4 regions of the Actinomadura sp. 3N508 genome follow, and region 1 is predicted to be linked to each of the others. Evidence: riboswitches for the same ligand, from Rfam matches in the RefSeq annotation. Region 1 holds a riboswitch; each other region holds the start of a gene.
The links. A riboswitch is a leader RNA that binds a small molecule or an ion and turns the genes downstream of it on or off. The one in region 1 is predicted to bind cyclic di-AMP.
Positions count from the first base shown of each region.

Region 1 (7,584 bases):
AGCCGTTGTCGCCGCAGGCGGCCAGGCTGATGGTCAGCGCCGGGACGGCGACGAGCGCGAAAGCGCGCTTCATGATGGAGAACCTTCCGTGTCGAAGTCTGTGACGTCAGGGAACTGGGTGCCATGAAGGCGCCGATGGCCTGTCACAGCCTCAACACGCTCAACCGGTGCAGGAACGGTCTCGGTGGCGGCCGGCCCACCAGCGGGATCCGGACCCTGATCAGGAGACGCCGGGCCACGGTCACCGGCCCGCGCAGAAGCAGCGCGACGATCGCTCCGAAGAACGAGATCAGGACCAGCATCGCAAGGCAGACCTGACCGCCCGGATGTTCCTGGTGCTGACCACCTGGATGATCTCTACCCGAGGGCTGATGGACGGCCTTCGCCGCGGACGGCACGGCATTCTCAGCCGCGCTCATCGTCGCGTCGTGAACGGGGCTCGTCGCCGCCAGTGCGACTCCGGCCATCTCGCGCGGGCTCGGCGACGCTTGGAAGCCGTGCATCGCCAGCACACAGAGGAGCAGGAGCAGACCGACCGGCAGCTTCAAGGCTCGTCGGCAGCGCTCCGGTGACCGCTTCAACCGCCCCACTCCTGCTCCGAAGTCGGGCCGGTCACGCGCTCTTCGGGTCATCGGCCGCATCAGACGTGATCAGGCGACGCGGACGCCACCGGCGAAGGGGCGGCCGGAGATCGAGCTGATCTTGACGACGTCGCCGGTCTGCGGGGCGTGCACCATCTTGCCGCCGCCGATGTACAGGCCCATGTGGTGCAGGTCGCTGTGGAAGAAGACCAGGTCGCCGGGCCTGAGCTGGCTCTGCGAGACGCGGGTGCCGGCGGTGAACTGGCTGCCGGTGTAGTGGGGGAGGCTGATGCCGACCTGGGCGTAGGCGTAGAGCGTCAGTCCTGAGCAGTCGAAGCCCCTGATGTTGGCGCCCTGCGCGGTGCCGTAGGTGGGGCCCGACGCGCTGCCGCCGCCCCAGGAGTACGGGACGCCGCGCTGGCTCAAGGCGGCCCGGACCGCGCCCATGGCCTTGGCCGAGGCGCCGCCCGGGTCGACGTTCACGGCCGGACCCGCACCTGTGCGGGCGCCGGGGCCGAAGCCCAGCTTGGCTTCGACCTTCTTCAGTTTGGCCTGCAGTTCCTTGTGCTTCTTCTTGGCCTGGTCGGTGAGTTCGCGGACCTGCCTCGTCCGGGCTTCGGCGGACTTGCGGGCGTGTTCGGCGGCCTGCATCGTCTGCAGCAGCTGGGTGAGGCGGATGCTGTCCCGCTGGGCGAAGTAGTTGAGGGTGGCCGACTTGTCCAGGACGGCCTGCGGGTCACCGGCGGAGGCGAATGCGACCGCCGGGTCCGCAGGACCGTTCTTGTAGCTGTCGGCGGCGAGCCTGACGATGTGGGCTCGGGCCTCGTCGAGGGCCTTCTTCTGGCGCGCGGCGTTGGCCTCGGAGACCTTGGCGGCGCGCTGGGCCTGCTGCAGCCGTACGCGCAATCCGTTGTACTGCTCGCTGAGCTTCTCCGCGTCGTCGGCGAGCTTCTTCTGCTGCTCGGTCAGCTCTTTGCGGGTCGGCTGCGGCTCGGCAGAGGCCGGTGGGGGAGCGAGGAGGCTCGCGGACAGGGCGATCGACGCCGTCCAGGCCGTGCCCGTGATGACCCGGCGGCGGGCCGACGTCAGGTGTCCGGCAGCTCGTCGCTGCATGTGGTGTCCTCTCCTGTACCGCCTACCGGGTGAGCTGCCGGGTTCGGGCCGGAGTCGCCCTGCCGCTCGCGGGAGCGGATTCACCCCAGGTGGAGAAACGGTTCCCCGGTTCCCCGGACCCTGTGGATCCGGGAGTTTCGGCGCGGCCGTCGCCGTCCCCGGCGGGGACGCCTCGCTACGACCTCCTACGAAGCGTAGGAGATAGTGGCCTCATTCGCCACCCAAGTAGTCGATGACGACAAAACGCCCCAGCGGTCTCAGCAGATGTGGGACAGTTCCGCGATCGTCGCGGTCGCGGCGGCGAGGGGAGCGGCGACGGCGAGCGTGACGAAGGCGGAAGCGGCGGCCTTGGCGGCCCGGCGCGGTCTGCTCACCTCGGTGGTCTCCAGCCGCAGTACGCGCTCCGCCAGCCCTCCCGTCGACGGGCCCGCGGCGCCGAGAGCGCCGGCTACCCCCGGTGTCGCCGCGAGCCGGTGCAGGGCGTCGACCAGCGTCCGCCTGCCGCATGCCCGCGCCGCCGCATCATCGGCGGCCATCTCCAGCAGCAGCGGAAGGTTCTTCTTCGCCCGCCGGACGGTGGGCGGCCACGGCAGGAGGGCGTGCACGAGATCGAGCATGAGCAGCAGCGCGTGATGACGCTGGCGCACGTGGGCTCGTTCATGCACCAGGACCGCGTCGAACTCCTCAGCGCTGAGGAGTTCCTGCGCACCGGTGCTGACCACGATCGCCTTTCGCCTGGCAGGCAGCGAATAGGCCACGGGAACGGGGTGGTCCAGGACGAGAACGTCCTCATGCCCCTCATGCTCGGTGGCGACGAGCCGGAGCATCTCCCGATGCCGGCGCCGGTGACGCACCGCACGTCCGACCCGGGGCAGACCGTGCGCCACTCTGGCGCAGCAGGCCACCAGCAGGACCAGGCTGGCGGCCGCCGCCATGATGATCGCCTCGTCCCGGTGATGCGGAAGGCAGCCCCGCAACCACTCCAGGGCGCCATGACCGGGCGCCGGCGGCGCCAGCAAAGCCGCCGCGACGACGCCGACACCGGCGATGACCGTCCCGGCCAAAGCCGCGACCCAACAGGCGATGGCGATCACCGGGTGCGCGGCGGGACGCCCGACCCGAGCGAGGACCGGCCCCGCCAGGCAGCCCAGCAGGGCCGCGGTGGAGACCAGGCCGATCACGAGATAGATCACGCTGTCACCCGTCCTCGGAGTCGGCCGTGCGGCGGCGTAGGGCTTCCAGCAGGTGACGCGCGTCCTCAGGTGGGACGCTCTCGGCGAACCGGGCGAGGATGCTTCCGTGGTCGGGAGACTCGATGAGCGCGTCGAGCATCAGCTCGACCGCGTACTCCTCCCGCGCGCGCGTGGGGGAGTAGCGGAACGCCAGCCCGTCCTGGGTGCGCTGCAGCAGTCCCTTCTGCGCCAGCCGCTCGGCGACGGTCTGGACCGTGTTGTAGGCGAGCGCCTTGTCGCTGTTCTCATTCAGCTTGGCCAGCAACTCACGAACCCGCAGCGGACCGGACGCGTCCCAGAGCACGTCCATGATGGAACGCTCAAGCGATCCCCCCAATCCAGCCACGTAGCCCACCTCCATTCCGCAGACATTGTGCCGGAGACCGCCTTTCTGGCCGGGGCGCTCTCAATGGTGGTACTGGTGGACGACGGCGTGCCCCTTGCCCCGTCCGATCATCCAGCGGTTCAGCGGTGTGGTGAGGACGAACGCGACGAGGAACGCGATGGCCAAGGCGCCCCAGAACTTCACGCTCGCCGGGCCCGCGTGCATGGCTCCAGGGATCATCACCATCGTTGCGTTGTCCAGCACCTCCATGACCGCGATCGACACCGTGTCGGCGGCCAAGGCGACCTTGAAAGCGGCTCGCAGCGAGAGCCCGGCCCTCAGCACACCGCGCATCGTCAACGCGTAACCGAACATGAACGCCAGCACGACTGCAAGGGCGATCGTCGCCACATTCGACCAACCGAGTGCTGTCCCGATCACCATGCCGAGCACTTCACCGATGGCACAGCCGGTCAGGCAATGCAACGTCGCCTGGGCCGCCATCGTCCAGGAGACCGACCCGCCGTGGCCGTGAGAGGCATGCCCCGCATCGTGTCCGTGATGCCCGCTGTGCGAGGCAGTGCCCCCAGGCATGCCGCTCTCATCCGCCTTGCGTCTGTCTTGGGTGGTCATCACCGATCTCCAGCCGCTTGTCTGATTGCCTGGAGTATGCCCTACAAGCTGTAGGAGGTTGCGCGCCCGCCCGTGGTACCGGCGGGAACCGCCCGAGACTGAGATCACTTCCCTACTCATCATGCGGTGGTGCCCGTCGCACGCGAGGCACGGACGTCCCAGCTCAGGTGACGGGTTCGTCAGTGCCCCGGCGATGATCGCGACGCCGTGTTGCGCCTTAGCGTCGCCAAACGGAGGCATTCGTTGAGGGCGCCGACGCGGAGGTGCCGACCCATGCCGCAAGCAGTACCGCGGCGGCGCGGCCCCCGCGATCCCGAACAGCACGGCAGGTCTTCTCCCTGGACGCGTTACCTGAACGGTAGGACTCCTCGGTGCCACACGCCTCGACGGGTTCACATCATGACTCGGAGCCCGAAAGTGCGACGAAAGGACCCTCATCCCGCTGAACTGGCCAATCTTAAAGTCTCCTGCGTTTGTGATCGGACGGCGAGGCAGACGAGGCCTTGAGCGGGAACACGTTGCAGTTCGGGATAATTGATATGCAAATCATTTGGTGCGCGCGGGTGCGGTGAGGCCAGATTTCAGCTGGCGCCCCTGGCCTCGCCAGCGGGCATAGCTTCGAGTTTCAGGACCTGGAGTATTTCCTGGTAAAAGCGGTCCATGGCTGTGTCGATGCTGCGGACGAAGCCGGCTTCTTCGGTGCCGCGTTTGGTTCCCAGCCCGGTCGCGAGGGTCAGGCGAAAGGTGTCGATCTGTGGCGTGTCCTCGGGGATGAGAAGGCCGGGCTCGGTGAGGAGGTTTTTCAGCAGGTCGCAGGGGCCGGTCTTTTGTTTGGGGGCGAGTGCTTCGATGCGGAGTTCGGCCGGGGCGTTGTTGAGGTGGCGTAGCAGCCATTGGACGCGGGTCAGGGGACGGGCGCGGGCTGCGGCGGGGACTTCGACCGTGGTTTCGATCTGCCCGGTGCGCAGGTCGGCTTCGAGGAGGACCGGGCCGCCGGCGTTGGGGATTCGGATTTCGGCACTCATGCGACCGGACTCCACCAGGGAGGTCACGGTCTGCAGGCGTCGCACCGAGGCATCTCCGTCGCGTCGTTTGCGGAGGACGGGGGCGATGGCCAAGCCCGTCTCACCGCTCAGGCGCAGACACAGTTGCCGGATCAGTTTCTCCCAGCTCTCGGCCACCTGCATCGCGCGCCGATCACCCAGACGCAGCGTGCCCCTGGTGACGGCATTGCGTACCGGGACCCAGGCGGCGTCCATGTCCCGGAAGCCCTGGCAGTCGGCGTTGTCCTGACGCAGGTAATGCAGTAGCTCGCTCAGTAGCCAGGCGTGAACGGGGTTTGCCGCGCCGTCGTGGAGGCAGAGCATCTCGGCCTCGTGCGCGACCTCGGCCCAGGACAGGTGGCGCAGAGCGACCTTGCGCAACAGCCGCTTGTCGACCTTCAAGGGATGCTCGTTGTCCAAGGCCAGGTCGTTGGACAACGTGATCACGGTTTCGTAGCCGTGCCGGGCCGCCACGCTCAGATAGGCCTCGACCTGGTCGGCCTTGAGGGGATTGCCGCCGGTCTTGGTCTCGATCAGCGCGGTCCAGATCCGGCCGGCCCTGGCCACACGCAGGACCCCGTCGGGGCGGACCTTACCGTCGCCGTGCTTGAAGGAGGCTTCGGCGAAGGTCTGGATGGTCCCGGCGGGGGCGTTGAAGCGGGCCGTCAGACGGCGGCCGAATTCGGGCACCTGCGCCATGACGGCCAGTAGTGTGGCGGTCGCGCGTATTTCGCGTTCCTGGTCGTTCTGCAGGCCCGTGACGGGGAACAGCCGGGCATGCTGCCAGGACGGATGCTCGGCCAGGTTGATCTTGACCGCCTTGGGAACGGTCGTCTTCTTCTTGGACGTCCGGACGCGTTTAGGAGGGTCACCGTTCTTGGAGGGCGTTGCCCCAACGGGCGGGCTTGTGGTGGCGGGGGCCGGGGGGGGCCTGGCTGTTCCGGATCGGGTGTGGCGGTCGGCTGCGTGGGGGTCTGGGTGGCTCCTTCCTCTTCCTCAGTGTCGTCGACGTTAATGCCGAAGTCGGCGGCCAAGCCCGCGAGCCCGGACGTGTAGCCCTGGCCCACCCGCTCGGAATTTCCAGGCGTCGCCCTGCGGTACAGCTCCCCGAAATGAACGCGGTCTCGGTGTCGGCGTCGTTGATGTCGAAAGTCAGCAGCACCTCTCCGTTACCCTCGGAGACGGCGAGCCGTAGATCGTCCAGCGCCCCGAACGTCGCACCCGCATAGCGGCTGGCGGCGATGACCACCCTCTGCACTTCAGGTCGCAACGCGTCCAGGTCGACCAGGATACGGTCCTCGCTGCCGGTGGCCGTGGGCGCCTTACCCAGCAGACGCACTGATTCGTCAGCGGTGGCGAGTTGGTTGTAGAAGACGAAGTCCGCATCGCTGCCGACCTTGCCATTGGCGTCGACCAAGAGCACTGAGACATCGGCCTCACCTTCACCAGAAGGGTCGATCCAGCTCAACGCCACAGTGACCGGCCCCGTCGCCGTGGTCAGGCCGGACAGGTCAATGTTGGCGCCCTTGGCCATCTGATGCACTGCGTTTGCTCCTCTAATCGCGCCTGCCCTCGCGCGCACAGTGGGAGCTCTGACGGCCACCCATACGCGCAATCACGTAGGGCCATTATTCGCATGCGCAGTGCCAGCGTATGCCGATCACTCGCCGTAACGTCCCGACGCGGCGCCCAGGGGCCACACTCGGCCACCCGCCGAGATTTGGCCGGCCGAGTTGGCTCCACGATCCAGAAGGAGGAGACACGCGAATACGTCACGGCAATGGATTGGTCGAGGCTCGCCACCACAGGTAGACGCTTTGCCAGATCGGCGGCTGGGTTATCCGAGATGCCCTGACAGCCAGCAACAACGGGAACTGTCCGGGCGTGGTTTCGATCAACCGCATTGGAGTTATCGGCGAAGCGGCGCATTTCCTAGGAGGCGAGGTGACAACGTGGCCGATGGGGCGCCACAGACCGCGGCATTGCCGGCACGGTCCGCTTGCTGAAACCTGGACGACCACTTATGCCGCGAAGCGTGCCGAAGTCGTGCGCAGGTAGTGAGGTCGTCGGGTTTGTTCAGGGGAGGGGGAAGCCTAGTCGGCGGCCTTCGCGGCGTAGGTCGTCGCGGGCGGACGGGTGGGCCACCTCTTCGATGATCTGCTGTGCTTGGGATGCGGCGTCGTGTGCCCAGATGGTCGCGGTGCCCTGCTCGCTGACGATGTAGCTGTGCTGGAACGAGGTGACCGGGCCGGCCAGCCGGGGAATGACGGTGGAGACGTCGGCGCGGGGGTGCCAGGACGGCAGCGCGATGATGGCGTGGCCGCCGGGGGAGTGCAGGGCGCCGACGACGAAGTCGGTCTGGCCGCCGAATCCCGAGTAGATGACCCCGCGGACGCGGCTTGCGTTGGCCTGGGCGTAGAGGTCGACCTGCAGGGCGGAGTTCACCGAGATCAGGCGGGGGCGGCGGGCGATGAGGTTGGGGTCGTTGGTCTTCTCGGTGCGCAGCATCCGAACGCGTTCGTTGCGGTCGGCCCAGTCGTAGAGTTCCCGGCTGCCGAAGGCGAAGGAGGCGGTGATGGGGGTCGTGGGGTCGAGCACGCCCGCCTTCTCCAGTGCCAGGACGCCGTCGCTGAACATCTCTGACCAGACGGCTAGGC
Region 1 covers NZ_JBIRAX010000024.1:11,990-19,573, reverse strand. The annotation lists gene ACH34S_RS41560 (DUF305 domain-containing protein) at 1-73, opposite strand, end outside; gene ACH34S_RS41555 (DUF6153 family protein) at 144-548, opposite strand; gene ACH34S_RS41550 (NlpC/P60 family protein) at 651-1,694, opposite strand; cyclic di-AMP (ydaO/yuaA leader) riboswitch at 1,698-1,838, opposite strand; gene ACH34S_RS41545 (M56 family metallopeptidase) at 1,952-2,887, opposite strand; gene ACH34S_RS41540 (BlaI/MecI/CopY family transcriptional regulator) at 2,892-3,287, opposite strand; gene ACH34S_RS41535 (DUF4396 domain-containing protein) at 3,333-3,884, opposite strand; gene ACH34S_RS41530 (hypothetical protein) at 4,466-5,626, opposite strand; gene ACH34S_RS41525 (TerD family protein) at 5,796-6,461, opposite strand; gene ACH34S_RS41520 (acetyl-CoA hydrolase/transferase family protein) at 7,004-7,584, opposite strand, start outside.

Region 2 (7,584 bases), on a different contig from region 1:
CCAGAAGGCGCCCAGCAGGAAGCCGCCTATGACGGGGCCGAGCGCGCCGCCCGCCATCAGGGCGCCCGCCCACAGGCCGATGGCCGTGGCCCGCTCCTTGGGGTCGGTGAACATGTTGCCGATCAGGGCGAGGGTCGAGGGCATCAGCGTCGCCCCGGCGACACCGAGCAGCGCCCGCGCCGCGACCAGGGCCTCTGGGGAGTCGGCCATGGCGGCCGGCACGGAGACGAGCCCGAACAGGGCCGCGCCGCTCAGCAGCAGCCTGCGGCGGCCGATGCGGTCGCCCAGCGTGCCCATCGTGATCAGGAGCCCGGCCAGCAGGAACCCGTAGACGTCGGTGATCCACAGCTGCTCGGTGGCGCTCGCGCCGAGGTCCACGCTGATGTGCGGCAGCGCCAGGTACAGCACGCTGCCGTCCAGCGAGAGCAGCATCGTCGGCAGGGCCAGGATCAGCAGGCCCGCCCATTCCTTCCGCCCGGCGCGAGCCGTGCCGTCCGCCGCCGCCGCCGAGATTGTGTCCGGCATGTCGATCTCCCTCAACGGTCGGACCCGGGTCACCAGTACTGATGCGGTCCGGGCCGGAAAGTCGTCGCGGCGGCGATGACTTTCCCGTGCCGCGGGTGTCTGTACCGATGACAGGTCTCACCAGGAGGCGATGATCTTGAGTGCGCGCGATGCCGACGTCCCCGCCGCCGAGGACTTCCTCAGCCAGGCCGGCCCGTTTCGCCGGGAGCTGACCGCCTACTGCTACCGCATGCTCGGTTCCGTGCACGACGCCGAAGACCTCGTCCAGGAGACCTACCTGCGTGGCTGGCGGTACTACGACCGGTTCGAGGGGCGCGCGTCCATGCGCACCTGGCTGTACCGGATCGCCACCAGCGTGTGCCTGGCCGCGCTGCGGAACCGCGAGCGCAGGCCGCTGCCGAGCGGCCTCGGCGCCCCGGCCGGCGACCCGCTGGACGACCACACCGAGCGCCACGACGTCCCCTGGCTGGAGCCGATCCCGGACGACATGGCCGACCCGGCCGCGGCCGTGGTGGCGCGGGAGAGCGTCCGGCTGGCGTTCATCGCCGCCCTCCAGCACCTGCCGCCCCGGCAGCGCGCCGTGCTGATCCTGCGCGACGTGCTCAACTGGCACGCCGCCGAGGTCGCGCAGCTCCTGGGCACCACGACGACCGCCGTCCACAGCGCGCTGCGGCGGGCCCGCACCCAGCTCGGCAAGGTGGCGCCCGCCGCGGACGAGATCGTCGAGCCGTCGGCGGCGGACCAGCGGCGGCTCCTCGACCGGTACGTCGACGCGTTCACCGGCAAGGACGTCGACGCCATCGTCGAGCTGTTCACGGCGGACGCGATCTGGGAGATGCCGCCCTTCCCCGTCTGGTTCCAGGGCCGCGCCGGCATCCGCGACCACCTGACCCTGTGCTGCCCGCTGCGTGCGGGCGAGGTGCAGCTGCACCCGACGTCCGCGAACGGGCAACCCGCGTTCGCCGCCTACCTGCGCGGCCCCGACGGCAGCCACCGGGCGGCATTCATCCAGGTCCTCACCGTGACGGCCGCGGGGATCAGCCATGCCACCCTGTTCCAGGACCCCGGCCTGTTCCCGGCGTTCGGCCTGCCGCCGAGCCTGCCGGCGCGGGCCATGGCGTCCGCGCGCTGACGGATGAACAGCGAAGCCGCCACACCGGCCTACGGATTCGAGCTCCTAGAGCGCGCCATCACCTACGCCCTGGGCAGCCTGAGCCTCGTCACACCCGAGGCCATGGCCTCGCCCACCCCATGCCGCGACTGGGACCTGGCGGCACTCCTGGCACACGCGGACGATTCCCTGTCGGCACTGCACGAGGCACTAGGCACCGGCCACGTCGCGCTGAACGAACAGACCGCCCCGGGCGATGATCTCGTGGCCGGAGTTCGTGATCGCGCCCGGCGGCTGCTGGCCGCCTGCTCGGCCCCGGACGGCGACCGGCTGATCATGATCGACGACTGCCCGCTCCCCATCGGCTTCCTCACCGGCACCGGCGCCCTGGAGATCACCGTCCACGGCTGGGACATCGCCCGCTCCTGCGGGCACGACCGGCCGATCCCGCCCGGCCTGGCCGAGGGGATCCTCGAACTCTGCCCGCTGGTGGTCGCCGACCTCGACCGTCCCGCACGGTTCGCCGCACCGGCGGAGGTCCCGCCCGGCGCCGGCCCCGGCGACCGGCTCATCGCGTTCCTCGGCCGCCCCGGTGGGGGCCCCGCCCCTGCGTGACCTGGACGGAAACGGGGGCGGGGCCGGGCCGGGCCGCATCACACCCAGGACGCGGGGGCCCCGCCGGCGGCCGTGCATTACGGGGGACCGCCGACGTCTCCTACAGCGCCAAGGCCCGGCAATGCGTCACGGATCGGGACGATGCCGGGCGATGGCGGACGGTTACTGACAGAAGACGCGGCGCCTCTCCCCCGCTACTTGTGGCGCGCCACCTCGTAGGCGGCGCAGCCGATGATCTCCATCGACACCTTGAGCCGCTTCAGGCTGATGTTCTGGGCGATCGTGTCCTCGGGCGTGTGGTAGATCGGCTCCAGCTGGCTGGGCGCCTCGTTGCCGCGCCAGCTGAAGTTGCCCGCGGCGATGCCGCGCTCGAAGAAGGCCTCGTGGTCGCTGGAGCCGCGGGCGGTGGGGCCCTGCGTCTGGTCGACGTAGCCGAGCCGTTCCGCGGCGGCGTTCACCGCGGCGGTGGTGGTGTTGTCCTTGCCGTCCACGGACAGCAGCCAGTACGTCTCCGCGGGCGGGTGGCTGGTGGCGACCATGTCGTTCTGGAAGCAGCCGGTGATCTGCTTGACGCCGGTCTCGTCCAGCCCCTTCACGTAGTAGCGGGAGCCGATCAGGCCGTTCTCCTCCGCGCCCCACAGGTAGATGCGGATCGCCTGCTGGGTGGGCAGCCGCCGCAGGACGCGCGCCAGCTCCAGGCACAGGACCGTCCCGCTGCCGTCGTCGTTGGCGCCGGGCGACCCGGGAACGCTGTCGTAGTGGGCGCTGACGATGACGGCCTTGCCGTCGGGGTTGGGCAGCGTCGCCTTCCGCTCCGCCAGGACGTTGTACGACGTCATCCCGGTGTGCTTGGTGACCTCGATGGAGAGCCGCTCGGCACCCGCGCGGATCCGCTCACCGTGGTACCCCGCGAGGCCGAGGACCGGGATCGCGACCGGCTCGGCGAGGGCGGGGGCGAACGAGGCGGGCTTGCGCTCGGGGAAGGTGTCCGAGCGCGCGTTGATGATGAGCGCCGCCTTGGCCCCCGCGGCCGCGGCGGCCTTGGCCTGGTCGGTCTCCTTGCCGGGGATGCGGTCGAACACCACCAGCCTGCCGTCCGCGTCGTCCGGGACCTCGACGACCTTGCCCACGTCCAGCACGGTTCCGCGGACTTCGCCGGTCGCGCCCTGCAGCGAGGCGCTGGACTGCCAGAGCCGCTCGCCCCTGGCGCGGATCTCCGCCAGGTTCTTGTCCGCGACGGGGAAGGGCTGCAGCTCGACCTTGTAGCCGAGGTCGCGCAGCACGCCGGCGATGTAGCGGGCGGCGCGGTGCTCGGACTCGGTCCCGGCGATGCGCCAGCCGATCCCGTCGCTGAGCACCTTCAGGTGCTTCAGCGCCCGGCGGACGTCGATGCGGGCGACCACGGCCTTGTCGCCGGTGGTGAGGGAGGGCGGCAGCAGCGCGCCGGGGCGCTGCCGGGTCGCGGCGGCGGCGGTGCCGGGCAGCAGCCCGACGGTGGCGAATCCGGCGAAGGCCGCGGCTCCGGCAAGCAGGTCACGGCGATTGACCTCGGTCATGGGCGTCTCCTCGGGGAGATCGGGGCGCATACCCGTTCCGGACCGGGTCTCGGCCGGTGACGAATGACGGCGCCGCGAGGAACAGGGCCCCCGTTCCCACGAGAATCTACGAAAGCACCCCAATTCCGACAAGGACGGCTGATCGCTCCGCAACTCAAACGTGATCAAGCGCAGCCCCTGTTACTGACCGCAATAGCGTGGGACCATCACTCACGGCGACGGACCTCATTCGAACAGAGGTGAGTGGATGTATCCGATTCCACACGGCGGAGCCGACCCCGTCCTGCTGCAAATCGGCGATATCTCGCTGACGGGCACGCACGTCATCCTCCCGTACGGGAGTTACCCGCTGCACGGCGCCACCTGGACCATCCAGGACTCCACCCAGGTGACCGAGGGAATCCCGGTGGTGGCCATCGTCCTGGCGATCGTCTTCGCCTGGTTCTGCCTGCTGGGCCTGCTCTTCCTGCTGATGAAGGAGCGCCGCTACCTGGGCTTCGTGACCGTCTCCGTCACCGGCCCCGGCTTCCACCACACGACCCACTTCCCTCCGGGCCCGCAGTCAGGCGCATGGGCCGCAAACGCAGTGGCACAAGCCCGCGGCATCACCGCCCTAGCCCCGCCCTGTTAGCCCAGGGGGGCGACCCCCTAGAACCCCCGTCGCGACGCAGGCGATCCTCATGCCGCCCCTGCGGTCTGCCGTGCCCGTGACGGGCGTGTGCGGCGTCGCTCCGGTCGCCCGCGTCGTCGGGTCGTGCGACCTCCGGCGCGGGGCGCCTCCGGCCGCACGACCCGCAGCCGTGGCTGAGGTGGGGGCTGAGCTGGGGTGTTGTTGATTTTGTCCGGGTTTGCCTTCTATTGGGGTACGGAGTAGCTTGTCGCTCATCAAGGCGCCCGCCAGGCGTTTTGCCGCACCGTGTCCGTCCGGACACGGTCCCCCGGACGGCGTCGCCGGACGGGGGTGGCGGCGGCGCGACCCACGCGTCGTCTCGTGACGGTCCTGCCGTGCGGTCTCCCCGAGACCCCGTTCCTCAGCCCGGCCATGCGCACGCCGACGTGCGGGCGCTGAGCGAAACCAGGACCGGTTCGCAGAGCTGCGCCCCCTCCTGGGGCGCCGCACCATCAGCGCCGCTCTTTCGCACGCGGGACACAAGGGTCCCGCGGATGGGCCGTCATGCCCTCAGGATCGCAGCGGCAACGCCGAGTCCGCCGTCGCGCGGAGCCGGGGACCCACATCTTGCACTGGGGTGAATCGGCCTGCCCCCAGGTCGAAGGACGACTTCCACGTCCGAACCCGTCAGCTAACCCGGTAGGCGTCCTGGAAGCCAAGGAGACCCCTTGACAGGCAAGCACTCCAAGAACCGCTTTCCCCTAGGACCCCGTGCCACCGGCGCGCTGTTCGGCCTCGCCTTCTTCGGCGTGGTCGCGGGCACCGCGCAGGCGTCGATCGGGTCCGACTCCGACCCGGGCTCCGGCGCGCGCGCCGGCGACCAGGTCGCCGCCGTCGGAGTCCTCCCCGGCCAGCAGAAGGGCGCGCCGGAAGCGTCCCGCAAGAAGGCCGACGCCAAGAAGTCCACCACGCTGGACGCCCGGTCCCAGGTGATCGAGCGGGCCAAGACCTGGAACCCGGGCACGGGCGACCGGGTGCGCTACAGCCAGCTCCGCAGCCACAACGGGTACCGCGCCGACTGCTCCGGCTTCGTCTCGATGACGCTGGGGCTGGAGAAGCCGGGCCCCAACACCCAGGGCCTCACCTCGTCCGAGTACACCGAGCGCATCACCATGGACGAGCTGAAGAAGGGCGACCTCGTCATGGACGCCCAGGGCACCAACACCACGCGCCACGTCGTCATCTTCGAGAAGTGGTCGAACAAGGAGCGCACGTCCTACTGGGCGTACGAGCAGCGGGGCCGGTACGGCACCGACTACCGGGAGCGCGACTACGGCCTTGACTCCGGCAGCGAGTACAAGGCCTACCGCCCGAAGAAACTCACATAACGCAAGGCAACGCCCGGCCGGGTACCCCTCGGCCGGGCGTTCGCATGCGCGAGTCAAGGCGGCCGGAGGGGGAGGCGCGGGCGCCTCCCCCTCCGGTTCATGATCTGTCCGAATTCGGCGACGTTGCGTGATCAGATGGCGACCATCCGATCAGGCTCGCCTTTTCGGTCCGCCGGGTATCAGTCGCAGCGTTTCCACACGAGGTGGTAGACGGAGTTCCCGCGCGCGGATTCCATTGCGATGAAACTGGACTTGGTCGAGTCGCCCTTGTCCACCCGCAGTTCGGTGTTGATGTTCAGGTTGCGGTCCTTGCCGCAGGGCTTGTAGACCCGGCCCTGGGAGTCGGTCTTGTCGGCGAACTTCCAGTCGTCGTCGAACGGGCCCTTGAGCGTGTGCGTGACGGTCTGCGACTCAGAGTTGCCCTGGAAGTAGTAGTTCGTGCGGCGGATCGCGGTGGCCCCGGCCTCGAGGTGGGCATAGCCGCGGGACTCGATCCCGACGACCGCGTAGGTGTAGCCCTCCGGCGCGTCGACCTGCACGCTGAGCTGACAGTTCTTCCGGAAATCCGTCGACGGCGCGTTGTCGCCCGCCCAGGCCACGTACTTCTCGTAGGTGACGGTGAAGGCGGTGTTGCCGTGCGAGGGGGTGACCTTCGTGGTGCCGGCGGGGCAGCCGGAGCCGTTGATGGTCTCGACGCCGATGGTGACCTTGCTGGGCACCGGAGCGGCGTCGGAGGCGGGGGGATCGATGGAGGCGGAGGCGGTGGTGGCGGTCGCCAGCATGGGGAGGAGCAGGGCAGCGCCCACCGCGATCGCCGTACGTGTGGCGTTCTTCATGGGTCGGATCTCTCAGGGGGTTCGTGGTCGACGCCTTCGCCGCACACGCATCGCGCCGGTGGTTTTACCAGCGGATTTGCGGTGACTTTGACGTCAACACGTCAATGGCGATTCTCTCGGTCTGGAGAATCATCCGAGAGGGTATTCGGGTCGCGCTGACTTGGTCAACACTTTGCCTTTGCGTCTTATTAACAATTAACATTGCGTTTTCTAAGCCCTTTAAGGCCGGGCCTTACCGCGTTTTCGGCACTCGCCGAGAGCCGCCGCGCGCACTGGATGGACGCTGACCAGATTGGGGCGGAACATCTTGACTGCCCAGTTCGTCATACCTGTCAGCACCTCGCGCATCCCGCGCAGTGGACCCCGCAAACCCCGCACGCCCCGCGCAGCTCGCAAACCCCGCACACCCCGCGCAGGCCGATGGCCGCCGCCGGCAGAGGGCCGGCGGCCGCCGAGACAACGGGAGTTTCAGGGGGAATTCACAGATGCCCGTGAAGAGGGTGTACGACGTCGTCGCGCTGCACGTTCCCATCGTCTTCGACGCGCACGGCGACCACGACCGCAACGGAATGATCTTCACGCTAGCCGAGCACGAGACCGAGCTCAACAAGGTCAGGGACAGTTTTCCGACGCCCTTCCCCGACCCGCTGGAGCACCCGGAACTGCTTCCCGACCCGCATCCGCTCGTCCGCCCGCTGGTGCTGCGGGCGCGCGTCGGCGAGCGGGTCGTCGTCCGGTTCCGCAACGAGCTGCGGCAGCGGGCCGGGATCCACGCCAAGGGCGTCGGGCACCGGGTCATGGCCGCCGACGGGGGCGCCGTCGGCCGGAACCCGGACTCGGCCGTCGCGCCGGGCGGCTCGATCGTCTACGAGTGGGACGCCGTCCACGAGGGCGTGTTCTTCTTCGGCGACCTCGCCGACCTCCGCGGCGGCGAGCACGGCTC
Region 2 covers NZ_JBIRAX010000007.1:437,934-445,517, forward strand. The annotation lists gene ACH34S_RS26380 (MFS transporter) at 1-525, opposite strand, end outside; gene ACH34S_RS26385 (sigma-70 family RNA polymerase sigma factor) at 662-1,657, shown strand; gene ACH34S_RS26390 (TIGR03086 family metal-binding protein) at 1,661-2,251, shown strand; gene ACH34S_RS26395 (M20/M25/M40 family metallo-hydrolase) at 2,446-3,807, opposite strand; gene ACH34S_RS26400 (hypothetical protein) at 4,055-4,438, shown strand; cyclic di-AMP (ydaO/yuaA leader) riboswitch at 4,996-5,138, shown strand; gene ACH34S_RS26405 (NlpC/P60 family protein) at 5,146-5,805, shown strand; gene ACH34S_RS26410 (DUF4360 domain-containing protein) at 5,985-6,641, opposite strand; gene ACH34S_RS26415 (multicopper oxidase domain-containing protein) at 7,127-7,584, shown strand, end outside.
Region 2: linked by a shared signal. The riboswitch ahead of ACH34S_RS26405 (NlpC/P60 family protein) and the one ahead of ACH34S_RS41550 (NlpC/P60 family protein) in region 1 are both predicted to bind cyclic di-AMP.

Region 3 (7,584 bases), on a different contig from region 1:
CCCGTACAGGACGTCGTCGCGCTTGGCGTGGCCGAGCTCGTGCGCGACGATCGACTTGACCCGGGCGGGCGGCGACCTCAGCAGCGTGTCGTACAGGACAATGCGGCGCGTCGACCCGAACCCGGAGACGTAGGCGTTCAGCGACGTCGTCCGGCGGGACGCGTCGGCGACGAGCACGTCCTCGACGGGCACGCCGTCCCGCTCGGCCATCGCCAGCAGCTCGGTGCGCAGCGGCCCCTGCCGCAGCGAGTGGAACTTGTTGAACACCGGCTCGACGGCGATCGGGTAGATGAACGACACCAGGACGACGAGGAGGAAGCCGCCCGTGGCGGCGCCCGTCCACCAGTAGCGCGGGAAGCGACGCACGACCGCGTACAGGAGCAGCAGCGCGATCGTGTAGATGACCCAGGTGACGGCGAGGGACTTGAGCTGGTCCGTGAGCCACGCGGGCCAGGACTGCGTCGACAGCCCGTACCGGCGCAGCACCGACTCGCTCCAGATGTCGAACGGCAGCCCGGCGGCGCGCAGCAGCGCCGTCAGCGCCAGGGTCGCGAGGACGATCCGGAGGAATCGGCGGCGGGTGCGGGCGGTGACCCAGCCGATGAACCGCGCGCCGAGCGGCGTGAAGCCCAGCGCGAAGATCAGGAGCAGGCCGGCGAGGAGGCCCGTGTAGGCGGGCGGGGTGAGGGCCGAGTCGAACGCCCTGGACCGGGCGATCTCGGACGGGGAGAAGTCGAGCGCCGGATCGCGTTCCACGCGCCCGCCGGGCACGGTGCCGGGCAGCGGGTTCCAGGGCGTCGTCAGGGCGAGGACGGCCGCGACGGCGGCGAACAGCACCCCGGCGGCGACGGCGGCGGCGATCCGCGGCGTCCGCATTCCGCCGGCCGTTCGCTCCCTCACGTGAGCTCCTTCTTCAGGTAGTCGCGCCATCGGGCGGTGAAGCCCGCCCGGGTGAGACCCAGCACCTCCCGCAGCGCGGTGGCCTCCGGGACGCGCCCGGCGGTCCGGTAGAGCCGCACGAGCGTCGCCTCACCGTACCGGTCGGCGATCATCCGGCAGGCGAGCCAGGCCTCCTGGTAGGCCTGGCTGAGGCGCGCCGAGCCGCCGGCGAACGCGCCCGAGGCGGGCAGCGCGGACGGGATCCGCCCCGCCGCCACCTCGCGGCGCAGCTCGCCCGCCGCGGCCCGGACCCCGATCTTCGACCCGCGATAGGCGACATAGTCGGCGAAGCCCTCGACGAGCCACCCCGGCGTCCTGCGGTCGCGGGCGGCGCCGGTCGCGACGTGCGTCAGCTCGTGGGTGAGGACGACGTCGCGCCCGACGTCGTTCAGTCGGCCGAAGGTGCCGGGGGAGACGATGACGCGGTCGCCGCCCGGACCCCGGCCCCCGCCGGCGGGCGGGACGATGGTCGCGAGCGCGGCGATCTCGTCGAGGCGCTGCCCGGGACCGGCGAGCGCGGACGCGAGGGCGGCGCCGGCGGGCACGAGCGCGACGGCCCGCCGCGCCCATCCCGTGCCCGCGACGTCGCTGACGACCGGCACTGCCTCGTCCAGGCGTCTCGCGATCTCGCCGAGGCCGGTGGCGTCCCCGATGACGAGGCTCGCGCGGCCCCCGACGACCGACAGGGGGCCGCCGGCCCAGATCTCGGCGTCGTCGTGGAAACCGTGGGACGAGCCGTCGCCGACGATCGTCCAGGTGCCGGAGCGCTGGGCCAGGGCCAGGTACCCGGTGCGGACCACGTCGCCTCGGTCGAAACCGCGCAGCCTGTAGCGCACATTGACGCGGACGACCGTGGCGCCGCTCTCCGCGTCCGCGGCCTGGACGGTCACGACCTGTTCGCGCCAACCGTGCAGGGGGAGCTTGCGGAGGTTGTCGTAGAGGCGGGACTGGGCGGCCTGGAACGCGGCGGGCGCGGAGCCTACCGTCGCGAGGAAGGCCGTCCGGTCACCGGACTTCACGGCCCGCGCGCGGTTGCCGAGGACGGCCGCCGCGTCACCGGCCTCGTACCGGCCCATTGCTCTGGTCTCGTGGCTCGGGGGCGTCTCTTCGCGGCCGGAGCGAGTGGCGAGGAGGCCCGTGACGCCGCCGAGAAGCACCCCGGCCCCGCCCACGCCGAGGGCCAATGCCCTGCGCCGCGTGACGGGGCCGCCGGGGCCGCCGGGGGCGTCGTCCGCGCCGGAGCCGTCTTCCATGCGCGCGATCCTATGCAGGGCGCGGGGGCGGCGAGCCGGGCGTCACGACTTGTAGTCGGGGTATCCGTAGCCGACGATGTCGCTGCTCGAGCGCTGCTTGATCCGGACCGCGTTGCCGGTGTTGCCCTCGACGGCCTCGATCGTGTCGTCGTCGACCTTCTTGATCACCATGCCGACGTGCCGGATGGCGCCGCTGGACTTGCGGCCGTCCCACGCGAAGAAGACGATCGCGCCGGGCCTGGGCTCGGTGCCCCAGCGGCCGTTGGCCTGGAACCAGCGGGCGTGGGCGACGGTCCAGGCGTCGCTGCCGATCTGGTCGGTGAAGCCGATCTGCTCGCCGATCCAGGAGATGAACATGTCGCACCAGTTCGCGTCGCCGTAGCCGCCGAGGGAGCCGCCGTCGCGTGCGAGCGTCTCCTGCGCGCGGGACGTACCCATGTACCACTTCTGGAACTTGGTCTCGCCGCCGCCGTTCTCCGCGATCCCCACCTGCGACCTGGCGAGCCTGATGGCCTCCGCGGCGGTGGGCCGCGATTTCGCGGCCGCCTTTCCGGCCGGCTTCGCCGGTGCACCGCCGCCCTTGGCGGTCGCGTTCTTCCTGGTGCTGTTCCTGCGGTTCGGCTCGTCCTTCTTGTGGTCCTTGGACGCGGTCACGCGCGCGTCCTTCCCGGTGGCCGCCATCTCGGAGGACGTGTTCGTGGCGGGCAGCGGCCCGAACGGCAATACCGACGCGTGCGCGGTGGCCGCGGCGGTGCCGAGGACGGCGGCGCCGACGACGACGCCGCCGGTCGCCCGCCATGTGATGGTCCGGGTGCTGGGCTTGCGGTGCCTGCCCGGGGTCTTCTTGCGGTTGATGCCTGGCACGGGGGGATCTCCTCGACTTCCATGCCGCCTACCGGGTTAGCTGACGGGTTCGGGCGTGGAAGCCGCCCTACGGCCCGCACGCGGGCAGGCCGATTCACCCCGAAAGGACACAGGTGGGTCCCCGGCTCCGCGTCCCGCCGCGCATGCGCAGGGCGGTCCGCGGACTCGGCGATGGCGGCCCGGGGGCGGGCGCGCCGGTCGGATGGGGATACTCCGGCGGGCGGATCGCCCGCGCGAAGCGCACAGGGATGAGGTGGGCGTGGTCGCACGAGGGCGACCACGCCCAGGTAACGCTGCGGGTTTCACTCCTTCGTCTCTTCCGGACGCCTACCGGGTTAGCTGACGGGTTCGGGCGAGGAAGTGGCCCTACGGCGGGCTCTCACCGGATCGTTCCGGGAGGGCGCACCGATTCACCCCGGGCGCCGGGAATTGCCGTCCAGGGACGGTCCCTGGACTCCGGCGGTTATGGGTCCCCGGTTCCGCGCGTCGGCGGATTCGGCGCTGCCGCTGCGATCCTGGGGGCGATATGGGGCCCGTGCGCGGGACCTGTCTCCCGCGTGCGAAAGAGCGGCGCCTGATGTTGTGTGCGGACGGCGGCCCGTCACCGGGACCGTCCGGCGCCTGACCCTCGGGGCCGCCGCGGCAGCGCTCTCAGCGCCATGCACGCTGCGGGCGTGCGCACGTCGGCTGGGGTCGGGCGAGGTCTGCGTGAGACCGTCGCGGCACCGTCGCGGTGCCGCGGGCGACGCGTGGAGCGCGCCGCCGGGAGGGGAGAGGCGCGTGGCTCGCGCCGCCCGTCACGCGGCGGAGGAATGCGCCGCGCGGGCCGCGGCACCTGGTGGGCGTCGCGGGGGCCACGGCGTCTGGAGGGCGCCGCGAGTGGTGACAAGGTACCAAAGCCCCAACAGAAGGCAAACCCCCACAAAATCAACAACGGACCAGGTCAAAGCCTGGTCCGTTGGTGAAGACGGTCCGTCCGGCCGCGCGAGCGGCGGGCGGAGCGGGACGTCAGGGACGCCCGGCGCCGTAGTAGTTGCTCAGGTAGTAGCCCGAGGTGATGCTCACTTCCTGGACGTTCTTGCCCGTGCTCGGGGCGTGGACCATCTTCCCGTTGCCCGCGTAGATGCCGACATGGCCGAGACCGCTGAAGAACACCAGGTCGCCGGGCTGCAGGTCGCTCTTGTCCACCCGCCTGGTGGCGGCGTACTGGGAGTTGGTGGTGCGGGTGATGCTGACGCCCGCCGCCCCCCATGCCTTCATGGTCAGGCCGGAGCAGTCGTAGGTGCCGGGGCCCTCGGCGCCGTACTGGTACGGCTTGCCGATCTGGGCGTAGGCGAACTGGAGCGCCGCGCGTGCCGAGCCGCTGGCGGGGCCGTTGTAGCTGCGACCGCCGCCACCGCCGCCGGAGGACGTGCCGCCGCCGAGCCGCCTGACCAGCGCCTCCTGCTTCTTGACCTTCTGGTCCAGTTCCTTCTTCTGCTTCTGCAGCTCGTCCGACTTGGACTTCACCTCGTCGTAGGCGGACTTGGCCACGGCCTGCTCGCGGCGCAGCCGCTGCGCGGTGGCGAGGAACTGGGTGAGCTGGGAGGCGCGGTCCTGCGACAGGTGCGAGAAGACCGCCGCCTGGTCGAGGACGGCCTGCGGGTCGCTGCTGCCGACGAAGCCGGTGACGTCCGTCGACTCGCCGTTCTTGTACGCGTCCGCCGCCATCTGGGCGATCTTGGAGCGCTGCTGCTCGAAGGTCGTCTCCTCGCGCTTGCTCGCCTTCGTCGCGGCGTCCAGCTTCTTCTTGGCGATCTTGAGCTTCTCGCGGTTCTGGTTGTACTGCTCGACCTTCTTGTCCATCTCCTCGTTGAGCTGGGTCAGCTTCTTCTCCGCCTGGGCCCTGGTCGGCCTGGGGTCGGCGGCGGCCGGGGCCACCAGCGGAGATGCGAGGGTGGCGGTCACGGCCAGGCAGGTGATAGCCGCCAGGCGACGGGAGATGCCGCTGATCGCCGAGCCGCCTCTACGGTCACGCCGCTGTTCCGGTGCCCCGATGAGTTCTTTGGCCACGGTCGGTATCGCCCCTCTCGTCCACGACGTCAGCGGACGACATTAGCGAGGGTCAACAACCGTCACAACCGATACGTCACTCTTTGATCGACATCCTTGGACATTGTCCACCTACTGTGACTTGCGACTCACTGAGGGCGAGACTTCCCTTATTAGGACTTTATGGCCACCTTATGGCCCGCCGCTTCACGAGCCGGTCTGGCTCACGACCGGCCGAGCCGCCGGAGCAGCAGCGTGGACGGGCACGGCCGGGCGTTCGCGCGCCGCGCCGCGTCCGCCACCTCCCGGTCGGAGGAGACCACCACGACCGCGCGGCCCTGCGGCTCCGCCCGCACCAGCTCGCCGATCAGCTCGTCCGCGGTCTGCCCCGGCCGGCTGAACAGCACCCGGACGCCGCGCGGCGCCGAGATCGCGACCGGCGCGTCCAGCTCCGCGCCGTCGAACACGCACGTCACCTCGGCGCGGGTCTGCGCGGCGAGCCCGCCGAGCCCCGACAGCAGCCGGGTGCGCTGGTCCGACAGCGGCAGCTCCCCGTACCCGGTCTTGGTGACGTTGTAGCCGTCCACGACGAGATGCACGCGCGGCAGCGTCAGCAGCCGGTCCAGCAGCTGCGGGTCGCTGTCGGACAGCGCCCGGCCCGGCAGCGCGCGGTGCGCCTGCCGGTCGGGCTCCAGCGCGCCGACCGCGTCCGCCGGACGCTCGATCGTGGACGGCAGCGCCAGCTCCCGCCGGACGCCCTGCGCCGCGTCCACCAGCGTGTCGAGCAGCATCCGCAGCCGGACGTCCTCGACGTTGCGGCCCTCCCGCGCGGCCCGCTTGGCGGCCTCCGCCGCGGCCTCGGCCTGGGCGGCGCGGGCGCGCAGCTTGCGCAGCTCCTTCTCGGACGCGGCGGTCGACTCCCGCGCGGCGGCCAGCGACCGCTCGGCCTCCGCCGCGGCCGCGGCGGCGCGCTCCTCCGCGGCGCGGAACCTGGTGCGCGCCTCGTGCAGCTTGCGCCGCAGCTCCGCGACCTCGGCCTTGCTCTCGCGCAGCTCGGCGCGCAGCCGGTCCAGCTCCCCGGCGCGGGCGGTGCGGGCGGCGGCCAGCTCCGCCTTCAGCGCGGTGACCCGCCGCTCGGCCGCCTCCTCCTCCGAGGCGCTGGCGGAGCGTTCCAGCTCTTCTCTGGCGGACTCGACCAGCTCCGTCCAGCCTTCGGGGCGCAGCAGGTAGGCCAGCGTCGCGACCCGGACCGGGTCGGCGGCGGGCGGGACGTCGCGGCCCTCGACCGCCGCCACGAGGTCGGCCTGCCCGTCGCGCAGCGGCTCGGCGACGCGGCGCCGGAAGCCGTCGTCCTTCTCCAGCGCCGCCGCGATGTGCTGCCCGGCGAGCTTGGCGCGCTTGCGGCGCTCGAACCGGGCGAACGGGCGCAGCGGCGCGGGGACGTCGTCGGCCGGCAGTGCCCCGATCACCTCGGCGGCGACCTCCACGACCGCCTGCCGCACGGCCTCCGGCAGCGGCCTGCGCAGCTTCTCCCGGCGGGCCTCGGGGCAGCCGCCCCCGGCGGGACGCGCCGTTTCCGCGGGTTCCTCGTCGCCGGGGGTCGCTTCGGGGCCGCTGTCGATGATCCCGCTCCTTCCGGGCTGCGCCGCCGGTGGGCTGTGTCTTCCCGAGCCGTCCGCACCCTAACCAGGGCGAACGTGTGATCGGACGGATGCGCCCGGCCTCCCCGAACCGTCCCCGCCGCCCCCGCCGGGCGGGACGTGCCGGCGCCCCTCAACCCTAGCGGGCCCGGCTTCTGTCGGTGGTGTCCTCTACGGTCGCGCACATGACGGCTGCGCACGGTGTTCAGGCGGGCGGTGTCCAGACGGCCGGAGTCCAGGGAACTCTGGACGACCTCGGCACGCCACTGTCCGGGGTCACCTTCGTGGTGGTCGACCTGGAGACCACGGGCGGCTCCGTCGCCGACTCGGCCATCACCGAGATCGGCGCGGTGAAGGTGCGCGGGGGAGAGGAGCTCGGCGAGCTCGGCACGCTCGTCGACCCCGGCGGGCCCGTCCCGCCGTTCATCACCGCGCTCACCGGCATCACCACCGCGATGGTGACCGCCGCGCCGAAGATCGAGTCGGTGCTGCCCGCGTTCCTGGAGTTCGCGCGCGGCTGCGTGCTCGTCGCGCACAACGCCTCGTTCGACATCGGCTTCCTCAAGGCCGCGTGCGCCGAGAACGGGTACGCCTGGCCCGCGTTCGCCGTCGTCGACACCGTCGACCTCGCGCGCCGCGTCCTGTCCAAGGACGAGGTGCCCAACTGCAAGCTCAGCACCCTCTCCCGCTTCTTCCGGACGGCGAACGAGCCCACGCACCGCGCCCTCGCCGACGCCCGCGCCACCGTCGAGGTCCTGCACGGGCTGATCGAGCGGCTCGGGTCGTTCGGCGTCACCTCGCTTGAGGAGATGAAGAGCTTCGCCAAGGCGCCGACCCCGGAGCAGCGCCGCAAACGG
Region 3 covers NZ_JBIRAX010000003.1:761,197-768,780, reverse strand. The annotation lists gene ACH34S_RS14875 (M48 family metallopeptidase) at 1-900, opposite strand, end outside; gene ACH34S_RS14870 (hypothetical protein) at 897-2,192, opposite strand; gene ACH34S_RS14865 (CHAP domain-containing protein) at 2,235-3,056, opposite strand; cyclic di-AMP (ydaO/yuaA leader) riboswitch at 3,066-3,237, opposite strand; cyclic di-AMP (ydaO/yuaA leader) riboswitch at 3,366-3,567, opposite strand; gene ACH34S_RS14860 (NlpC/P60 family protein) at 4,065-5,108, opposite strand; gene ACH34S_RS14855 (NYN domain-containing protein) at 5,312-6,589, opposite strand; gene ACH34S_RS14850 (DEDD exonuclease domain-containing protein) at 6,913-7,584, shown strand, end outside.
Region 3: linked by a shared signal. The riboswitch ahead of ACH34S_RS14865 (CHAP domain-containing protein) and the one ahead of ACH34S_RS41550 (NlpC/P60 family protein) in region 1 are both predicted to bind cyclic di-AMP.

Region 4 (7,584 bases), on a different contig from region 1:
AGATCGACCCGCTGCTCCCGATCTTCGGCGACGGCCGCCGCACCTGACGGCCGCCGCACCTGACGGCCGCCGCTCCCGACGGCCGTCGCACCTGGCGGGCTCAGCTTCCCTGCTCCACCGGCTCCAGCCCGGCGGCCTGGTCCTTGACCGGCTCCTCCGTCCGCCGGTGGACGGGCTCGCTCCCGGCCGCGACGACCGGCCACCGCCGCCGCGCCACCGCCATGGAGGCCAGGTAGAGCGCGCCGACCGTCACCGCCGTCACGACGATGTTCAGGTACTGCGCCGGCACCGTCGTGTTGATGAAGTAGCCGGCGACCACCCAGAACAGCGCGATCCAGTTGAAGCCCCGCCAGTAGGCGTAGCGGGAGTCGGTGCGGAACAGGGCGGGCACGTCCAGCCGGGTCTTCAGCAGGATCGCGTAGTGGGCGACGAAGACACCGGCCATGGGCGCGAACAGGTCGGCCAGGTACTCCATATAGCTCGTGTAGTTGTCGACCAGGCCGGGTGCGAGCGAGGCGCCGAGGCCGATCACGCCGACGAACAGCGTCCCCCAGAAGCGGCCGATGCGGGAGAACAGCGTGGTGATCGCCAGCCCGGCCGTGTAGAGGTTCTGGACGTTGATCGTCCAGTTGTCCAGGACGATGTAGACGAGGATCAGCAGGAGCAGCCAGACCGCGCCCTGGGTGGCGGTCACGATCACGTCGAAGGCGTTGTCGCTGTCGCCCTGCACGGCCGCGACGGCGTACCCGCCCAGGAACGAGCAGATCAGCTGGCCGACGACCGCCGCCAGGAACGTGCCGATCCACATGTCGACGCGGGTGCGCGAGTAGCGGCAGAAGTCGGCCGCGTCGGTGAAGTTGGAGAACCACGCGGCGGCCATGCTGGTGGTCCACAGCGCGATCAGCGCGACCTTGCCGTGGCCGGTCCCGGCGAAGGAGAACACCGCGTCGGCGTGGAAGCTCTCCTTGGGATAGGTCATCAGCATGATGACGATGACCACGGAGAACGCGATCTTCAAAACGAACGCGACCCGGGACAGCGCCTTCAGCGAGCCGTACCCGACCGTCGCCACCAGGATCTGGAAGACGGCGAAGCAGACGATGATCAGCGACTGGGAGATCTCCCGGTCGAGCAGGGAGCGCAGCACCGCCGCGATCCCGATGCCGCCCGCGACGGTCTGGAACGCGAACCAGTACACGCTGGACACCGCGCGCAGCACCGAGGTGACGGCGGCGCCGCGCGTCCCGAACACCGCGCGCATGCTCACCAGGCCGGGGATGCCGTAGTCGACGCCGACGGTGGCGGCGACCAGGTAGGCGCTGAAGCCGACCACGATGCTGAGGAAGCCGGTGAGGGTCGCCTCCCACAGCGACATCCCGGCGGCGATCAGCGCACCGCTGATCACGATGGTGCCGGGGTTGACGACGAAGTTCAGGACCATGGCGAAGATGTCCCACCAGCGGACGGTCCGCAGCTCGTCCGGGACCACCTCGGCCCCGAACTGCTCGACCCGTTTCGGCTGGCGGTACCTCTTGGCAAGTGCGTCTTCGACGTGTTGTGAGTCCGTCATCTCCCCGCTCCCGCCCCTGGTCACATGTAATACATGTGCTGACCTTACCTATGTGGGTTGCGGGTGACAATGCCCACGGCACGCCGTTCACCTGCGACTTTAGGGTCGATGCCGGGAATGCCGAAACCGGCCGGTGCCGCGCACCGGCCGGTGAAAGGGGGCTGGCGGAAGGGCTCAGCCCTTGCCGGGAAGGTCCTCGTACCACTCGCGGATCGCCAGCATGTGCTTCTGCATGGCCTTGCGCGCCCGGGCCGCGTCCCGGCTCTTCAGCGCGGTCACGATGGCCTGGTGGTCGCGGATGGAGCGGGTGAGCTGGCCCTCGCGCGAGAACGTCGCGGGACGGGACTCGGTCATGACGTCGTTGAGCTCGCCGAGCAGCCGCGGCAGCAGCTCGCCGCCGGTGGCCCGCGCGATGGACAGGTGGAACTCCACGTCCAGCCGCGACACCTCGGCGAGGTTCGGCTTGTCCTGCGCGGCCGCAGCCTGGAAGACCTCCTGGGCCCGCTCGATCTCGGCCAGGCCCTCGTCGGTCGCGTGCTCGGCGACCTCGGCCGCGGCCAGCTCGTCGAGGGCGCCGCGGACCTTGTTCAGCTCGATGAGCTCGTCGCGGTGCAGCTCCAGGTACTTGGCGAACGGCTCGGCGTACTGCTCGTTGATGCTCTTGCGGACGAACGCGCCCCGCCCGTGCCGGATCTCGATGATCTTCATCGCCTCCAGGCCGGCGAGCGCCTCGCGCACGCTGACCCGGCTGACGCCGAACGTGTCGCACAGCACCCGCTCGGAGGGCAGCATGGCCCCGGCCGGGATGTCGCCGCGCTCGATCGCCCCCAGCAGCTGCTCGCGCACCTGCTGGGTCGGGCTCGTACGCTCGACCGCGGTGAACCCGCCCATGCCGGGGGACGCCTCGTACTTGGCGGTCATGACCTTCGCTCCTCCGCTGGGCGCGCCGCGACCTACGGACATGCGTCACTGGCGGCGAAAGCAGCATACCAGCACATGTGACATGTCAGGCCACTGCATTTCCAAGTCCCGGCCAACTTCGAGACAGGCCCTGGCCGGCGCCCGCGTCCAGCAGGTGGGCGACCACCTGCTGGTGGTTCGGGCCGCCGTCGCCGAGGATGATCGCCTCCAGCAGCGCGGTCCAGCCGAGGTCGTTCACGTGGTCGACCTTGATGGACGTCGTCCGCAGCACTTCCCGCACGTAGGCGGCGCGGCCGGATCAATCGATCGGCTGATGCGCGGCCCGCCGGGGCGGGCGAGGCTTGCGCCGATGCGGGACGGGGAGACAGGGGACGTGACCAGGACCGAAGGCCGGATCCGGCTGGCGATGCACGCCGGGTTCTTCCTGCTGCTGGCCGCGTCCGCGTCCCGGTTCGTGGCCGGGCACGGGCTGGACGGCGCCACGCCGCTGGTGCTCACGCTCACGGGGGTGCTCGGCGCCGGTTACGCGCTCGGCGTCGCCTTCTGGGACGCGCTCGGCCGCCACGGGCGCCTCGCCTGGCTGGGCGCCGTGGTCGCGTGCTGGCTGGCGCTGGTCGGCGCCGCCCCGAGCTTCGCCTGGTGCGCGGTCCCGCTGTTCTTCGCCGCGCTGCGGCTGCTGTCGCCGCGCGCCGCCATCGCCGCCGTCGTGGTGATCACCGGTGCGGTGATCTTCGCGGGCCTCTACCTCGCGGACCGCGTGGACCCGAGCCTGGTGCTCGCCCCGATCGCGGTCGCCGCGATGGCCGCCGTCATCTTCCTGGAGCTGCAGCGGCTCGTCGGCGAGCTCGTCCGCACCCGCGGCGAGCTGGCCGACACGCAGCGCGCGGCGGGCGTCCTGGAGGAGCGCGAACGGCTGTCCCGCGAGATCCACGACACGCTCGCGCAGGGCCTGGCCAGCATGGAGATCCTGCTCCAGGCGGCCGACCGGCAGTGGGACACCTCGCCGGCGGACGCCCGCCGCCATCTGCGGCAGGCCGCCGACGCCGCCGCCGCGAACCTTGACGAGGCGCGCCATTTCGTCTGGGCGCTGGCCCCGCCCGCGCTGGCGTCCGGGTCCCTGCTCGCGGCGCTCGGCGAGCTGGCCGGGGCCGGGCCGGAGGCGGGCCCGCGGGTACGGTTCCGGACGGAGGGGGACGAGTACCCGGTGGACGTCGAGGTGCAGGCCGTGCTGCTCCGCGTCGCGCAGGGCGCCGTCGCCAACGCGCGCGAGCACGCGGACGCGGCCACGATCATGATCACGCTGACCTTTCTCGACGACGCCGTGTCCCTGGACGTCGCCGACGACGGCACCGGGTTCGACCCCGGGGCGGCCGCGTCCGCCAGGGGACGCGGGTACGGGCTCCGCGCCATGCGGGACCGGCTCGCCGAGGTCGGCGGCTCCCTCGCGGTCGAGAGCGCCCCGGGCGCCGGGACGGTCATCGCCGCCACGGTCCCCCGTGAACGGGAGCACGGGGAGTGACCGTGGTCCGGGTGACGATCGTGGACGACCATCCCGTCGTCCGGGCCGGGCTGCGCGCCCTGCTCGGCGGCGAGCCGGACCTAGAGGTGGTCGCGGAGGCGGCGGACGGCGAGGAGGCGGTCCGGCTGGCCGGGGCCGTCCCGACCGACCTCGTCCTGATGGACCTGCAGCTCGGCGCGGGCATCGACGGCGTCGAGGCGACCCGCCGCATCCTCGCGCTGCCGGACCCGCCGCGTGTCCTCGTCCTCACCACCTACGACTCCGACGCCGACATCTCCCGCGCGATCGCGGTCGGCGCGGCGGGCTACCTGCTCAAGGCGGGCCCGCCGGACGAGCTGTTCCGCGGCATCCGCACGGCCGCGCGCGGCGAGACGGCGCTGTCGCCGGGGATCGCGTCCCGGCTGATGGACCGGATGCGCGAGCCCGCCCCGTCCCTCAGCCCCCGCGAGATCGAGATCCTCGAACTGCTGGCCGAGGGCCTGTCCAACCAGCGGATCGCGCGCCGCCTGTTCATCAGCGAGGCCACCGTCAAGACGCACCTGGTGCACATCTTCGCCAAGCTCGGCGTCGACACCCGCACGGCCGCCGTCACCGTGGCCGTCGAGCGGCGCCTCATCCGCCTCCCCGGCTGACCCGGGCCCGCCAACCGATGGGTCGATGCCCGTATCAACCCATCGGTTGATTTCGCCGTTCTCGTTTGCCGCCACCCATTTCCCGTGCTTAGTGTCCGCTGCACCGGCCGAAATCCGGCCGGACGCCGAATTCCCGAAAAAGGGAAGCCGGGGACCCAGGTTCGTTAGGGGTGAATCCGCTGGTCCGCCAGCGGTAGGGCCGTCTCCTGGCCCGAACCCGTCAGCTAACCCGGCAGGCGGAAAAGGAGAGGTGGACGCCGGTGCGAACGGGCATCCAGAAAACGATGAGAACGCGCGGCCGCCGCAGAATGCTGCTGATGGGTTCGGTGCTCGCCGCCGGGGTGATCACTCCCCTGGCCGTCACCGCAGGGACCGCGGACGCGCCCGAGACCGGCACCACGGCGGGGACCGCCGCCGCACCCGTCATCGAGAAGGCGGCCCCGCCCGAGGCGAAGGCAGAGGCGCCGCCCGCGGCCGGCGCCCGCCCTTATGGGGTGGACGTCTCGCACCACGACAAGGGATTCGACTGGAGCCGGCAGAAGCCCGGTTTCGGTATCGCTAAGGCCACCGAGGGCACCGCGCACAAGGACACGACCTTCACCCGCAACTGGACCCAGATCAAGCAGAACAGCCTGGTCAGGGGTGCCTACCATTACGGGCGTCCGCAGAACGATCCCGTCCGGGAGGCCGATCACTATCTCCGGGTGGTGACGTCCGCCGGGCTGGCGAAGGGCGACCTGCTCATCCTCGACCTGGAGACCACGGACGGCCGCTCGACGCGCGAGGTGAACGACTGGGCCAAACGCTGGCTGGAACGCGTCGAGCAGAAGACCGGCGTCAAGCCGATGTTCTACAGTTCCCGTTCCTTCGCGGAGGAGCACGGCAAGGGCCTCGGCGAATACCCGCTGTGGGTCGCGCACTATGGACGGTCTCCCGGCAAGGTCAGCGCGCCTTCGCCGTGGAAGCAGTGGACCATCCACCAGTACGCGGCCACCGACCACGACCACAACGTGTCCCGCCTGTCCGCCGACCAGCTCCGCCAGCTCGGCTACAAGGCCGCCTGACCTCTGAGGCCCGATGCGGGCGGTGGCGAAGAACCGCCGCCGCCCGCATCGCCATTTCCGGCAGGGCGTCACGGCCCAAAGAGCCGTGTCAACCATTCCCCCGGCTAGAGCCCCGTCAGGCATTCGGCCAGGCGGTCGATGACCGATGTCGAGTAGGCGCTGTCGGCGTCCGGGGTGACGATCGTGACCAGGAAGAGGTCCGTGCCGACGAGCGTGACCTCGTGGGGGGCGAATCCCAGGCCGTTGTCGCCGTACGGATTCTCCAGGACCCGGGCCCTGAGCCGTGGTACCCGGCAGGGCTCGAAGCTGATCATCAATGGGCCGGTGCCGGTGGGGGACAGGTGGTAGCCGTCCTCGTCCCACCTCTGGATCATCTCCTCGTCCTCGGCGACGAGCACTTCGGCCCGGCCGGTGGGGATCTCGCGGCCCGCGCCCCAGGGGCGGAAGGACGGGTCGTCCCCCGGCTCGACCGCGACGCGCAGGTCCGGCCGGTCCCGGTGCAGCCGGTCCAGGAAGCGTCGCACGGCGCGGGACGGGGATTGCGCGCAGACGAGCACGGTGTCGTATCCGGTGATCACCCTAGGATCCAACCCTGTTCCGGCGCCCGACGCGTCCCTTGGCATCTCGACCGCCGTCGTTTACGCACCCGGAATCCCGCCGCGGCTGCCCGCCGGGACACGCATCCCCGTCTGGCGGGACGGCACCCACCGCGTCCGGTGGCCGGAGGCCGCACGTCAGGATGGACGTATGGCTGACGAGATCACCGGCATCGTCGGGGCGGGCATCATCGGGCTGGCGCTCGGCCGGGAGATCGCCGCGCGCCGCCCGGGGACGCGCGTGGTCGTGCTGGAGAAAGAGGACCGCGTCGCCGTTCACCAGACCGGCCACAACTCCGGGGTCGTCCACGCGGGCATCTACTACAGGCCCGGCAGCCTCAAAGCGGAACTGTGCACGCGCGGCAAGGCCATGCTGCGCGAGTACTGCGCGGAGCGGCGGCTCCCCTACGACGAGTGCGGCAAGCTCGTCGTCGCCGTCGACGAGGCGGACCTCGCCCGCCTGGACGACCTCGAAGCCCGCGCCGGCGTGAACGCCGTCCCCGGCATGCGGCGCCTGGACGCGGCGGGCATCCGCGAGATCGAACCGCACGCGGCGGGCCTGGCGGCGCTGCACTCCCCGCACACCGCGATCACCGACTACACGCGCATCGCGGAGTCGTTCGCCGGCGACATCACGGGCGCGGGCGGCGAGATCCGGTTCTCCTTTCCCGTCACCGCGATCAGGCCCGCCGGTGCCGGGCTGGAGGTCGCGTCCGCCGAGCAGACCGTGCGGGTGGACCACCTGATCGTCTGCGCGGGCGTCCACTCCGACGTCGTCTCCGGCCTCGCCGGCGATGTCCCCGGGCCGCGGATCATCCCGTTCCGGGGCGAGTACATGACCGTCGTCCCGGAGAAGGCGCATCTGGTCCGCGGCCTCATCTATCCCGTCCCCGACCCGCGCTATCCGTTCCTCGGCGTGCACTTCACCCGGAGAGTGTCGGGCGAGGTCGAGGTGGGGCCCAACGCGGTCCTGGCGCTGGCCCGTGAGGGGTACCGCCGCGCGGACGTGTCGCTGCGCGACCTGCGCGGCATCGCCGGGTGGCCCGGCACCTGGCGGATGGCGCGGCGGCACTGGCGCACCGGTATCCACGAGATGCACGGCTCGGTGTCCAAGCGCGCCTACATGAAGGCGGCGCGGCGGTACGTGCCGGAGGTCGGCGCGGGCGACGTCGTCCGTGCCGGGGCCGGGGTGCGGGCCCAGGCGCTCGACCCCGACGGGAGCCTGGTGGACGACTTCCGCGTCCACCGGCTCGGCCGGGTGACCGCCGTGCGCAACGCCCCC
Region 4 covers NZ_JBIRAX010000007.1:373,625-381,208, reverse strand. The annotation lists gene ACH34S_RS26090 (YciI family protein) at 1-47, shown strand, start outside; gene ACH34S_RS26085 (purine-cytosine permease family protein) at 101-1,570, opposite strand; gene ACH34S_RS26080 (FadR/GntR family transcriptional regulator) at 1,745-2,491, opposite strand; gene ACH34S_RS26075 (hypothetical protein) at 2,577-2,762, opposite strand; gene ACH34S_RS26070 (sensor histidine kinase) at 2,865-4,010, shown strand; gene ACH34S_RS26065 (response regulator) at 4,013-4,642, shown strand; cyclic di-AMP (ydaO/yuaA leader) riboswitch at 4,756-4,897, shown strand; gene ACH34S_RS26060 (glycoside hydrolase family 25 protein) at 4,960-5,706, shown strand; gene ACH34S_RS26055 (hypothetical protein) at 5,811-6,284, opposite strand; gene lhgO (L-2-hydroxyglutarate oxidase) at 6,454-7,584, shown strand, end outside.
Region 4: linked by a shared signal. The riboswitch ahead of ACH34S_RS26060 (glycoside hydrolase family 25 protein) and the one ahead of ACH34S_RS41550 (NlpC/P60 family protein) in region 1 are both predicted to bind cyclic di-AMP.